Regions from separate parts of the Paenibacillus amylolyticus genome, predicted to be linked through region 1. Evidence: predicted binding sites of a transcription regulator. Region 1 holds the regulator's gene; each other region holds the start of a gene.
The links. The regulator Rex, encoded in region 1, represses fermentation and respiration genes when NADH is low (regulators of the CRP and FNR family bind a similar motif). The targets are predictions, from matches to a motif close to TTGTGAAATATTTCACAA.
Positions count from the first base shown of each region.

Region 2: V6668_RS15330 (cytochrome ubiquinol oxidase subunit I) is a predicted target of Rex. The motif match lies at 1,879-1,896, and genes of this name have one in related genera.
Region 3: nadA (quinolinate synthase NadA) is a predicted target of Rex. The motif match lies at 1,834-1,851, and genes of this name have one in related genera.
Region 4: V6668_RS27995 (formate/nitrite transporter family protein) is a predicted target of Rex. The motif match lies at 1,812-1,829, and genes of this name have one in related genera.

Region 1 is NZ_CP145892.1:4,260,970-4,264,187, reverse strand. It holds gene dinG (ATP-dependent DNA helicase DinG) at 1-832, shown strand, start outside; gene V6668_RS18825 (redox-sensing transcriptional repressor Rex) at 1,052-1,705, shown strand; gene V6668_RS18820 (amidohydrolase) at 1,692-2,999, shown strand; gene V6668_RS18815 (DUF5590 domain-containing protein) at 3,037-3,218, shown strand, end outside.
Region 2 is NZ_CP145892.1:3,427,096-3,430,313, reverse strand. It holds gene V6668_RS15335 (cytochrome d ubiquinol oxidase subunit II) at 1-437, opposite strand, end outside; gene V6668_RS15330 (cytochrome ubiquinol oxidase subunit I) at 437-1,801, opposite strand; gene V6668_RS15325 (MFS transporter) at 2,196-3,218, opposite strand, start outside.
Region 3 is NZ_CP145892.1:64,256-67,473, forward strand. It holds gene ftsH (ATP-dependent zinc metalloprotease FtsH) at 1-1,623, shown strand, start outside; gene nadA (quinolinate synthase NadA) at 1,923-2,861, shown strand; gene nadB (L-aspartate oxidase) at 2,897-3,218, shown strand, end outside.
Region 4 is NZ_CP145892.1:6,354,678-6,357,895, forward strand. It holds gene V6668_RS27990 (molybdopterin oxidoreductase family protein) at 1-426, opposite strand, end outside; gene V6668_RS27995 (formate/nitrite transporter family protein) at 852-1,703, opposite strand; gene V6668_RS28000 (FAD-dependent oxidoreductase) at 2,082-3,218, opposite strand, start outside.

The sequences.
Region 1 (3,218 bases):
GGATTTATTTTTTGATAAAAAGAAAAGTGTTGTGCTTACATCGGCTACGCTTTCGGTAGATAAGTCATTCCAGTTCATGATTGAACAGCTTGGCTTGCAGGAAGCGGCCGAGAACAATCGGCTGTTAACGTCGATGTTGCCATCACCTTTCAACTATCGCGATCAGTCACTTCTGGTGATTCCGCGTGATTTCCCGAGTGTGAAGGGAAGTGTGGGTGATGCGCACTTTGTTAATATGCTGGTGCAATCACTTGCAGAGACGGCAATTGCTACGCGTGGACGCATGATGGTTCTGTTTACTTCATACAAGATGCTGCGACAGGTCTATGATCCGCTGAAGGAGGCACTGTCTGGCAACGACATCTCGTTGCTTGGGCAAGGCGTTGACAGTGGAAGTCGTTCCAAATTGACTCGCAGGTTTCAAGATGCCAAAGCAACGGTACTTCTGGGCACAAGCAGCTTCTGGGAGGGTGTAGATATCCCGGGAGAGGCCCTAACCTGTCTCGCTATTGTTCGACTGCCTTTCCAGCCACCGAATCATCCGTTGGTGGAAGCCAAGAGTGAGTTGCTTCAGGAACAGAAGAAAAATCCGTTCATGAAACTGTCCGTGCCACAAGCGGTCATCCGTTTCAAACAGGGATTTGGCCGATTGGTGCGTACAGCAAAGGACAGAGGAATTGTCATTGTTTATGATACACGGGTGATTGAAGCGTATTATGGTAAATTCTTTTTGTATTCATTACCTGGTCCCAAAATGGAGCATATGCTCACGGAGCAGATGGTTCCACGAATCACCGAGTGGTTGGAAAAACCTGCTAATGAACAAAAATAATGGTTGTTTTGTTCGTTATATCATTGCATGACACTATCGTTTGGCGTTAAACTTTATTAGATATTTCCGTATCCGATTAAAGCAGTTGCACGTAAGAACTTATAACCCAAATTACAAGGAGCATTCTGTATAAAATGTCACGTTTATCTTTGAGTTTTATACAGAATGCTCATCTTTTCATCTATTATTTTATCGTGGCCTTGGTAAGGGGGAGCAAGAATGAAATCGGATAAAATTTCGGAAGCGGTGGTACGACGTCTGCCTGTATACTTGCGTTATTTGAACGAGTTGCATCAGCGTGAGGTGGCTACTGTTTCTTCTCAAGAGCTTGGACAGAGGCTGGATCTGAATCCGGCCCAAATTCGTAAAGACCTGGCTTACTTCGGTGATTTTGGTCGTAAAGGGATCGGGTATGATGTATCCTATCTGATCGAGAAAATTCGTCACATTCTCAAAATCGATCAGCAAATTAATGTAGCTCTGGTAGGAGCGGGTAACCTCGGTCAAGCCTTGTCCAACTACAACGCATATCTGAAAGACAACATGAAGATTGTTGCTGTATTTGATGCATATGGACCGAAGATAGGTAGTCAAATCAACAGTTTGACGGTAAAACCAATGGATGAATTGACGGAAGCGGTTAAAATGGAAAACATTCGCATCGGAATTATCACGGTTCCGGATACGGAAGCCCAAAATGTAGCCGATCAGCTTATTGAATCAGGAATTGAAGCGATCCTTAATTTTGCACCAACCATTCTAAAAACACCGCCGCATATCCGCATTCACCATGCTGACTTTACAACAGATCTGCTTAGTTTGGCCTATTACTTGGATACTGGAAAGGACGACGAGGAAGATGACAACAAATAGATGGGTAATTCACAATGGCAAATTTGCTGTTAATGAAGGCGGCACAACATGGAACGTGGTCCACGGATACATGGTTGTTGAGAATGACAAGATTGTGCATATTGGTGAGACATTGCCGGATGAAGACAAAAATTGTACCAAAGTGGATGGAAAAGGACTGTTCTTCCTGCCGGGTCTGATCAATACGCATGGTCATGCAGCGATGTCGTTGCTCAGAGGGCACGGAGACGATCTTGCATTGCAAGTATGGTTGCAGGAAAAAATGTGGCCGATGGAAGCGAAAATGACTTCAGAAGACGTATATTGGGGAACTTCGCTATCGGTGCTTGAAATGTTGAAAGGCGGAACTACAGCTTTCCTGGACATGTACGATCACATGGATCAAGTTGCCAAAGTTGTGGAGCAATCCGGCGTTAGAGCAGCACTGGCACGTGGTGTAATCGGGTTGTGCTCGGAGGAAGAACAATTGCGGAAGCTGGAGGAGTCGGCTGCGTTTGCGCGTGAGTGGAATGGACAGGCAGATGGTCGCATTACAACCGTAATCTCGCCACATGCACCATATACATGCCCTCCTGACTACATAGAGAAGCTTGTGCAGGTCGCGAACGACCTAAACCTTCCCCTTCATACACATATGTCGGAAACGCTTCGTGAAGTCGAGCAGAACGTGGCTGATTATGGACTGCGTCCTGTGGCACATCTGGAGAAACTGGGCTTTTTCTCTCGTCCATCCCTGGTTGCACATGCGGTGCATCTGAATGATGAAGAGATTGAGATTCTGGCCCGTCATGATGTGGCTGTATCCCATAACCCGGGAAGTAACCTGAAACTCGCTTCCGGTGTTGCGCGGGTACCTGCGTTGCTGAAAGCAGGAGTTACCGTGTCACTCGGAACAGACGGACCGGCAAGCAACAACAACCTGGATATGTTCGAGGAAATGAGACTGGCTGCATTGATCCACAAAGGTGTATCTGGTGACCCGACGGCAGTGCCAGCAGGCGAAGCGTTATTACTCGGAACGTCATACGGTGCCAAATCCATCTTCTTGAATAATACCGGAGCACTTCAGGTTGGCATGAAGGCTGATTTTATCGCCCTTAACATTGAACAGGCACATTTCTATCCACATACAGACCTGATCTCACATACGATCTACTCGGCTTCTGCCAAAGATGTTGAACACGTATGGGTGGATGGAAAACAAGTAGTGAAACATGGCGAATGTCTGACGCTGGATGAAGAACGCATTTTGCGTGAGTCTCAATTGGCATTTGATGGTCTGCTTGCTCGTTAATTGCAGGACAGCATCATAGGGAAAGGAAGTTCGGCTTTTGAAGAAAAAAAAGAAGTGGATATGGATTTCGCTGCTTGCACTGGTTCTGATTCTGTTTGGACTTCAGCGTTATTACGTTCATGTCACGCAGGACCAACGCAAGGAAGAAGCGCTCGCCATACAAGCAGCACAGGAGCAACTGGGCATTACATCCTATGATGAATTGCGTAAGTACATCTG
Region 2 (3,218 bases), 830 kb from region 1:
TGCTTCAAAATAAAGCCACCTTCAGAAAGGGTCAGTGCCACTGACAATGACGCTGGAATAAGCAACCCTGTAGCTCCATATAAGAACAAATACACGATACTTTTTTTGGAACCATAATTTTCGAAAGCATAGAACGACCCACGAATGGCAAGTAAAATGACGGCAATACTTCCTGGAACAAGCAGCGCTGAGCCATAATAATAGGCCGTGTCCGGGAAAAATCCAACGATGCCAATATAGAAAAAGACAAAGAATACATTGGTGATCTCCCAGACAGGTGATAGATAACGGGAGATCAGACGATTAATCAGATGATCCTGCTTTGTCAGGCGTGCATAAAAGGCAAAGAAACCTGCTCCAAAATCAATGGAAGCTACAATAAGATAGCCGTACAAGAACAGCCAGAGTACCGAAATACCAATTAATTCATAACTCATCAGGCCTGATCCCCTTTCTTGGCTGATTGATCATGCTTCTCCTTCAACCATTTCTCCATCTCGAGTTCAGCAGGATTGTTATTGAACAACCGTCTCAGTACGACGACACACATAACGCCTAGCAGGATGTAGAGAAGCAAGAAGACGAAAAATAAAATTCTCACACTTGGTGAAGAAGTAGCGGCCTCTTCTACCCGCATATAACCTCGGATGATCCATGGTTGCCGCCCGATCTCTGCATAGAACCAACCCATCTCAACGGCCAGAAAAGCAAGCGGTGCACTCAGTGCAACCATACGAAGCATCCACTTGTTAAACTGATTACGTTTCTTCCAGAATACAAACAGGAAGTACAGACTTGATATAGCAAGCAGAGCGAATCCAATACCAGCCATTAGATCAAACAAATAATGCACAAGTAAGGGCGGGTGTTCATCTGGTGGAAATTCGTTCAGCCCGGTTACCTCGGCGTTAAAGTCTCCAAAGGCAAGGAAACTGAGCAGTTTCGGCAAATGAAGAGCGCCTATAATTTCATGTTCTGCATTCAGCCATCCCAAAAAAATCAAATCCGCGCCGCTTTCCGTCTCGAAATGCCACTCGGCAGCTGCGAGCTTCTCCGGCTGATGCTCAGCCAAAAACTTGGCAGACACATCTCCAGCTAAAGAATTTAACAAACTGAATACCAGCACAACGGCCATCATGAGATTCAAGCCTTTTTTGTGGTAGGCCGACACTCCTTTTCTCAGCATCGCAAAGGCTGCTATTCCTGCTAACAGAGCAGCTCCTGTCAGATAAGCCGAGCTTAATACATGGAACACTTTGGAGAACGTCGCTGTATTCAGCATCGCTTGCACGGGGTTCACTGCCATGAATTGACCTGCTTCCATGACAAAACCTTCAGGCTGGTTCATGAATCCGTTCACTGTTGTAATAAAAACAGCAGACATGCCTGCCCCGGCGACAATCGGAATAGTCAGCAACCAGTGGATATACGGATTTTTGAACCGATCCCACGTGTACAGATAAATGCCCAGGAATATTGCTTCAAAAAAGAATGCAAATACTTCCATAAATAGTGGCAGTGCAATGACATTCCCGGCCAGCTTCATAAAATTCGGCCATACCAGGGCCAACTGCAGTGATATCGCTGTACCTGTCACAACACCAACAGCCACAGAAATGACAAACCCTCTGGACCACCTCTTTGCCATAAGTATGTAATGGTGATCCTTCTTCCGAATGCCGATGAACTCTGCAATAGCAATCATCAAAGGTACGCCGACACCAAGCGTTGCAAAAATCACGTGGAACCCGAGCGTCAAACCAGTCACTAGCCTGCTCCATAAAACCGTATCAATAGCCATTCTTTGTGTTGCCTCCTTTCAAACTCTGTTCAATTTAGAAACATTCAATATCAGATTTGGCCAAGCTCAATGCAGAGTTGCGAAAAATTTCACAAAGTTAGGTATGACGATATCTTGCCACACCTATAATGCGTTTACTCCTGTAGGCCCCCGATAATAACAAGCATTGGATGCCTATTAAAATCTGATATTAATGCACTTAAAGTACTAACCAAGCCTATTAATCAAAATTATTATATCTTTATTTTTACCTAATTCAATCAAAGACACGTGTTCTACCCTAAACGTTCAAGAAAGGATCAACTCTTTCTGACAACTTGGTGAAAATCAAAAAATACACCCAATGGAGCTATTGATTCATTGGGTGTAAACGTGTTATTGCACAGAAGATTCTCTATTTTACTTTCTCCGGACTCACCGCACCTGCCTCGCGACGTACGCTCATGATGATCAGTGATGCAGCTAATACCGTAAGGATGATTCCAAGCTTCTGAAATCCTGTCACATTGAATGTATCCCCCATAACAATTCCAATCAATAACGACGATAAAATGGTCCCCAGGTAGCGTGATGTATTAAAAATACCCGATGCCACTCCGATCATTTCTTTCGGTGTGCTTTTAAACAGTGCTGCTTGCATGCCGACCGCGTTTAAGCCATTACTTATTCCAAATAAAGCTAAAGCAACAATGATTATGAAGATTGGAGAAGTTTCATTCATAACAACGATCAATATAGATCCAAATGTCATTAAAGAAGCGGATACGATCAGAGCTGGCCGTGATCCTGATCTGTCAATCCAGCGTCCTGCGATCGGAGCAATAATGACTGAACATAACCCCAAAGCTAGCATGCTCATTCCTGTATGAACTTCGTTGAGATGACGTACCTGCTTCAAATACGTAGGAACTCCAAAAAAAAGTGCGTAAAACAGGATGTTCACCAGCATGTATTGCACATTCACCCAAGTCATCTCCGGATATGAGGCAAACGTTCGCAGAGGGATAAAAGGCGTGGCTGCTTTTAATTCATGTCGGAAGAACATGACGAGTGCGATTAACCCGATCCCCCCTGTCAGCAGATGCCATGTTGAAATATCTCCTGTGGAATTTACTGAAAGTAAACCGATGAGCAGAGTCACCAAAGCTACCGTAAACATCAGGATACCTGGTGCGTCAATTAACGCAAGCCATTGCCGAATGGACATGTGACCAGAGATAGACGGAGATTGCTCGTCCTTCGGGATTGTTTTCCAGGCGAACCAAAAACTCGCCAAGACAAACGGAATATTAACGAAGAATATGCTGTGCCAGTCCCACCAATGAATCAATACTCCACCAATAAAAGGTCCAATTGCAGCCGCTCCAGAAAGGAATATAGCCAAGGTGGACAAGGCGGAGGCTTGTTTTTCAGTCAC
Region 3 (3,218 bases), 2.7 Mb from region 1:
GGCGGCGGTAAAGTAATGAACTTTGGTAAAAGCCGTGCTCGTCTCTACAACGAAGAGAAGAAGCGGGTTACATTTGAAGATGTTGCGGGTGCTGACGAAGAGAAACAGGAACTTGTTGAGGTTGTAGACTTCCTCAAGGACCCTCGTAAATTCGCAGCAGTAGGTGCGCGGATTCCTAAGGGCGTATTGCTCGTAGGGCCTCCAGGTACCGGTAAAACATTGCTCGCTCGTGCCGTAGCCGGTGAAGCGGGTGTACCATTCTTCACTATTTCAGGTTCCGACTTCGTGGAAATGTTTGTCGGTGTCGGTGCATCACGTGTTCGTGATTTGTTTGAAAATGCGAAGAAAAATGCCCCATGTATCATCTTTATCGATGAGATTGATGCTGTAGGACGTCAGCGTGGTGCTGGTCTCGGTGGTGGTCACGATGAGCGTGAACAGACACTCAACCAGTTGCTCGTTGAGATGGACGGATTCGGAGTTAATGAAGGTATTATCATCATTGCCGCAACGAACCGTGCAGATATTTTGGACCCTGCCTTGCTGCGTCCTGGACGTTTTGACCGTCAAATTACGGTTGACCGCCCTGATGTAAGAGGTCGTGAAGCTGTCCTGAAAGTACATTCCCGTAATAAACCACTGACCAAAGATGTGAAGATGGATATTATCGCGAAGCGTACAACAGGTTTCTCTGGTGCGGATTTGGAGAATCTCTTGAACGAAGCGGCATTGCTTGCAGCGCGTCGTAACCGTAAAGATATTTCCATGAAGGAAGTTGACGAAGCGATTGACCGTGTCATCGTTGGTACGGAGAAGAAAAGCCGTGTCATCAGTGATCGCGAGAAACGAATCGTTGCTTATCACGAAGCAGGTCATACCATTGTTGGATACTTCCTCGAACATGCTGATATGGTACATAAAGTGACCATTATTCCGCGCGGACGTGCGGGTGGATATGTAATCATGTTGCCAAAAGAAGACCGTATGCTGGTTACCAAGCAGGAATTGCTGGATAAAGTAACCGGACTTCTCGGGGGTCGTGTAGCTGAAGAATTGTTCATCGGAGAAATTGGTACTGGTGCATACAGTGACTTCCAGCAAGCGACAGGTATTGTTCGCAGCATGGTTATGGAATACGGTATGAGTGAGAAATTGGGACCTATGCAATTCGGAAGTTCACAAGGACAGGTATTCCTTGGTCGGGATATCGGTCATGAACAGAATTACTCGGATTCCATTGCTTACGAGATTGATCAGGAAATGCAACGCTTTATCAATGACTGTTATGAGAAGTGTAAGGACTTGCTTGTTAAACATTCAAAAGAGATGCACCTGATCGCTCAAACTTTGCTTGAGGTTGAGACTTTGGAAATGGATCAGATCAAGCAATTGATCGAAACAGGTTCTTTGACTCCAAAAGCAGAGAATGACAATGATGGTGAAGGCACACCAACTGAAGGCGGAGAGCCAATCATCGACACCATCGGTGATGTGCGTGTTCGTATTCAAGGTAAAGATGAAACGCCTGAGCCACCAGCCGGAGATATCCCAAACGAAGCTCCAAATCTGGAAAAGGGTAATAACAATAACCCGGATGATGGCGGAACTAAGCCAACGTCTTAATGCACAATACATCTGGCTATGATAGCAGGTGAAATCAAGAGAGCCCTCGGGGCTCTCTTTTTTTATCCATTATTTTAAAAGAGGATAGATAAAGATAAACGGGAGTTAGATGGCGAACCAGTTAGCAAACAGGTGGTTACAGCGCTGTCCCGGGCCTTTTTCATTTATTGACAGAGTCGTGAACGTTGTGTAAATTAGTTGTTAAACCGCTTGTGATTCGTTTCTCAAGCGAAGATAACGACTTAGGTTAGCCCACGAAACAGCGCATGACGCTGTCCCGATAAAGGAGAGGATCACAGGTGGAAGCTCTGGCTTTAGAGCGCAAGGCTGAGATGAACCGCGAGCTGCGTGAGCGGCTTATGGTGTTGAAGAAGGAACGTAATGCCATTATTCTTGCCCATTATTATCAACGTGACGAAGTACAGGAGGTTGCCGACTTCCGTGGAGATTCGTTTCTGTTAGCCCAGAAGGCAGCACAGACAGATGCGGATGTGATCGTTTTCTGTGGTGTTCATTTTATGGGTGAAAGCGCTAAAATTCTTGCGCCAAATAAAACAGTTATTATCCCGGACGAACGTGCGGGCTGCCCAATGGCAGATATGGTGAATGTGGATGGACTACGCAAATTGAAAGCACAACATCCTAATGCCAAGGTGGTTACGTATATCAATTCCTCGGCTGAGATCAAAGCAGAGACTGACATCTGTTGTACATCAGCGAACGCAGTCCGGGTTATTCAATCGGTGGATTCCGACGAAATTATCTGGGTACCGGATAAAAACCTGGGACATTATGTGCAGCAGCATACAGACAAGAAAATGATTATCTGGGAAGGCTACTGCAACACTCACGATATGCTTACAGTCAAAGATGTGGTGGAGATGAGAGCCAAGCATCCCAATGCGGAGTTTGTTGTCCATCCAGAGTGTCGCCCTGAGGTTGTAGAAATGGGTGATTTTGTAGGCAGCACAACAGCTATTCTGGAGTATTGCAAAAATTCATCAGCGAAGGAATTTATCGTAGGTACCGAAGATGGTACAGGATATCAGCTTCGTCTGGATAGTCCGGATAAACAGTTCCACTTTGCTACCAAGTTCCTCGTATGTCCCAACATGAAGGTGAACAACTTGAAGAAACTGGTGAAATGCCTGGAAACGATGAAGCCGCAAATCTACGTGCCACCGGCCGTTGCCGACAAAGCCAGAGAATCGCTAGAGCGCATGTTGTTGGTAAAGTAGGATGCGCTACTCTTGCTCCAAGACAGGTGAATAACATGATACCGCAATATTTAGTTGATTTCGATCTGTCTGCGCTACCCATGGTAGAGACGGATGTACTGGTTATAGGCTCAGGGATTGCTGGTTTGTTTACTGCCATTAAGGCAAGCGAACAACAACGTGTATTAATGATCACAAAGAAGTCATTACTTGAAAGTAACACCAGATATGCGCAGGGAGGCATCGCTGCGGTTATTGCTGAGGATGATTCGCCTGCTTACCACTTGCAGGACACACTTGTAGCAGGAGCGGGCTTATGCCGCTCCGAAGCGGTAGAGGTATTGGTGAATGAGGGGCCGGACGGAGTGAAGGAACTGA
Region 4 (3,218 bases), 2.1 Mb from region 1:
GATCGTCTGCTCCAGTACACTCGCACCAAGCGCATTGAAGAAACGCCGATCCATACCGTCTACGCCGAGAATGCCCATGTTACCGTAAAAGCTGTAGGGCAGGATACTCTCCGAGCCGTAGGTTTCGGACAATGCAGTGAATTTGGTCGTAATCTCGCGAATCGCTTCATCCCAACTGATTCGTTCAAACTGGCCTTCACCTTTGGCTCCTACACGTTTCATCGGATATTGTAGACGCTCGGGGTGATACACCCGCTCAGTCATATTTCTGACTTTATTACAGATGGCACCCTTGGTGATCGGATGATCCGGATTGCCTGCCACCTTCACAATTTTGCCGTTCTCTTTATGTAATAACAGACCACAAGTGTCCGGACAGTCGAGCGGGCACACCGCCGCAAATACACCATTCTCCTGATCGATCATCGTAAGGCTCCCCTCTTTAAAAGCTATCCCTATATCATATCTTCTTCGAGGTTATCGCGCAAAGAGAACAGTATGTTTTTGCTTCATATTCGCCGCTATGGCGGCTTTAAATTATTTTCAAAAAAATGTTTTTGAGTTTGATTCAACTTCAGAATTCAGGGGTAAATTAAAAATAAGGCATTAGGCTAGTGTTTCCCCACTTCCTCCTCATGCCATATCATGGACCACTCCCGAAATTCGCCATGAACAGGTTTCGTTCCCCCGAACCTTGTCATGGCGAATTTATTTTGCGTTAAACTCCAACAAGGACCTCATACAAAAAAACGATCCCGCCCTGCTCCATCACAGCATATTCGCCATGAACCGAGCAAGATCAGAATCGTCTTCACTTCTAATACACGTGTATCCATACCTCGCTGTGCCCACTATGCTTGTTTGCTCAACATCACTCTAGCCTCCGTCTCCACAGCTTCGATCGACGTTGCTATCTCCGGCTTCACTTTTGGCTCAGCTTGGCGCAGGTACACCACCCAATAGGCTGCAGCTACAAACAGAGCACCACCAGTCAGATTCCCGAGCCATACCGGAATGAAATTCATCACATATTGACCCCACGAATAATGTCCTTCAAAGATTGCCGCCGGGATGAGGAACATATTGGCCACAACGTGCTGGAATCCAATCGCCACAAATGCCATCGTTGGAAACCAAATGCCCAGTACTTTGCCACTCATCGTATCGGATGCATAAGATAACCACACGGCCAGCGCGACCAGCCAGTTACAGCCGATGCCAGAGATGAAAGCTTGCAGGAAGCCGTCATGCAGCTTATGCCCAGCCATATCCACCACTTTTGCCAGATATACACCCTCTCCGGTCAGACCCAGCACATGTCCAAACGCGTACGCGACAAACAAAGCTCCAACAAAATTACCAATCGTCACTAAGGTTAGATTTTTCAACATACTACCCACAGATAATTTTCGTGCAATCGTAGCAAGTGGAACTGCCATCATGTTACCCGTCAGCAGCTCGCCACCACCTATGAGTACCAAGATTAATCCAACCGGGAACACTGCTGCTCCAATCAGATTGACCAGACTCCCCCACTCTGCTGGCGCAGAAGCAATTACCCGAATATCCAATAGAAAACCCAGCGCAATAAAAGCCCCTGCCAGAAAACTAAGCACCAGTACAGAAGACGCCGGATATAGCGCCTTTTTCATGCCTGTCTGCGCCGTATATTGTGCAACCTCAAGAGGTGTTTTTGCTGCCATATCATTCATCCTCTCCTTCATTGTTCATCATTGGATAAAACCATCTGAAATTCATTAGTTATGCGTTGAATACCACATCCTAATTGTATCTCGGTCCTAAACATAACTTTGTGCAAATTATCACAATGTTACTTAAAAAGATACTTTAAGAGTGTCTTGGAATAGTTATGACAGCAAGAGTGTAGTAAGGCCTTTTGTAGCTAAAACAACAAAAAAAGAAGACTGACGATATACTCGTCAGTCTTCTCTTTCCTTTATAATCGTCCGCCTTGTTTCGTAATCTTGGCAGTTATCGCACAGCTCTTATTTACGGACAAGCATGACTTATCTTTGTATGGCGTTTATCAAGATCGCTGTTCAACCATCTATTCTGCTTCCTTACACCATTGCTGGTGCTTTTACTTCTATTGGAGGCAGTGCTTGCAGACCAGCCGTGTTCAGGAAGTTCCATGGTTTGTTGTAATGTGGCTGGAAGAAGAAGTCGATGAAGGCCAGCTCATCTACGGTCATGTTATTTTGGATGCAGACCGAGATCGTATTAATCGATTGGGTCAGATCAACCTGAGACATCACCTGTGCTCCAACGATCCGACGAGTAGCCTGCTCATATACTACTTTGAGCAACAGTTTCTCAGCCGTTGGCATGAACTCCGGACGGTAGCTGTCTTCCAGTACGACAGATTCAACAATCAGACCTTCGTCAGCCGCAGACATTTCCGTCATCCCTGTACCCGCGATATTTTGCTCATAAATTTTAATACCCGATGTTCCTTGTGTACCCATATACGGTGTCGTAGGACGAACCAGGTTGCGGGCTACGAGTGTACCCATCCGTACGGCGTTGGTTGCCAATGGAATGTACGCTGCTTTGCCTGTTGGGTTGTAATGAATAGCACAGCTGTCACCCGCAGCGAAGACGTCTTTTTGACTCGTTTGCATATATTTATCTACGATGATTGCGCCGTTTGGCAGCATATCCACTTGGCCTTTGAGCAGCTCTGTATTTGGACGGAAACCAATGCACAGAATAACCAGATCGGTTTCAAACTCTCCTTTGGACGTGATCACCTTAGTCACTTTGCCATTTTCACCAGTAAACTTCTGTACCGTTTGACCAAGAGCCAGCTTGATGCCGCGTCCAGTCAACGTATCTTCGATCGCATCCGTGAATTCAGGGTCCAAGTATTTGTTCAAAATCCGGTCCACACTGTCGATCAGGGTAACTTCCTTGCCGTTCATTTGGAAAGCTTCCACCAGCTCTACGCCGATATATCCTGCACCTACAACCGTAACACGTTTGGCATCTTTGGCTTTTTCAATAATTGTGTTGGAGTGATTGTAGTTTTTGCAAAGTAAAATGTTGTCCATCTCGATGCCTTCAAGCTTCGGAACAACAGGCCATGAACCCGTGGTCACGATCAGTTTGTCAAACGTATCTTCAAATTCTTCCCCGGTTTGCAGGTTTTTAGCCTGAAGGGTATGACCCTTGGCATCAACTGCTGTAACTTCATGAAG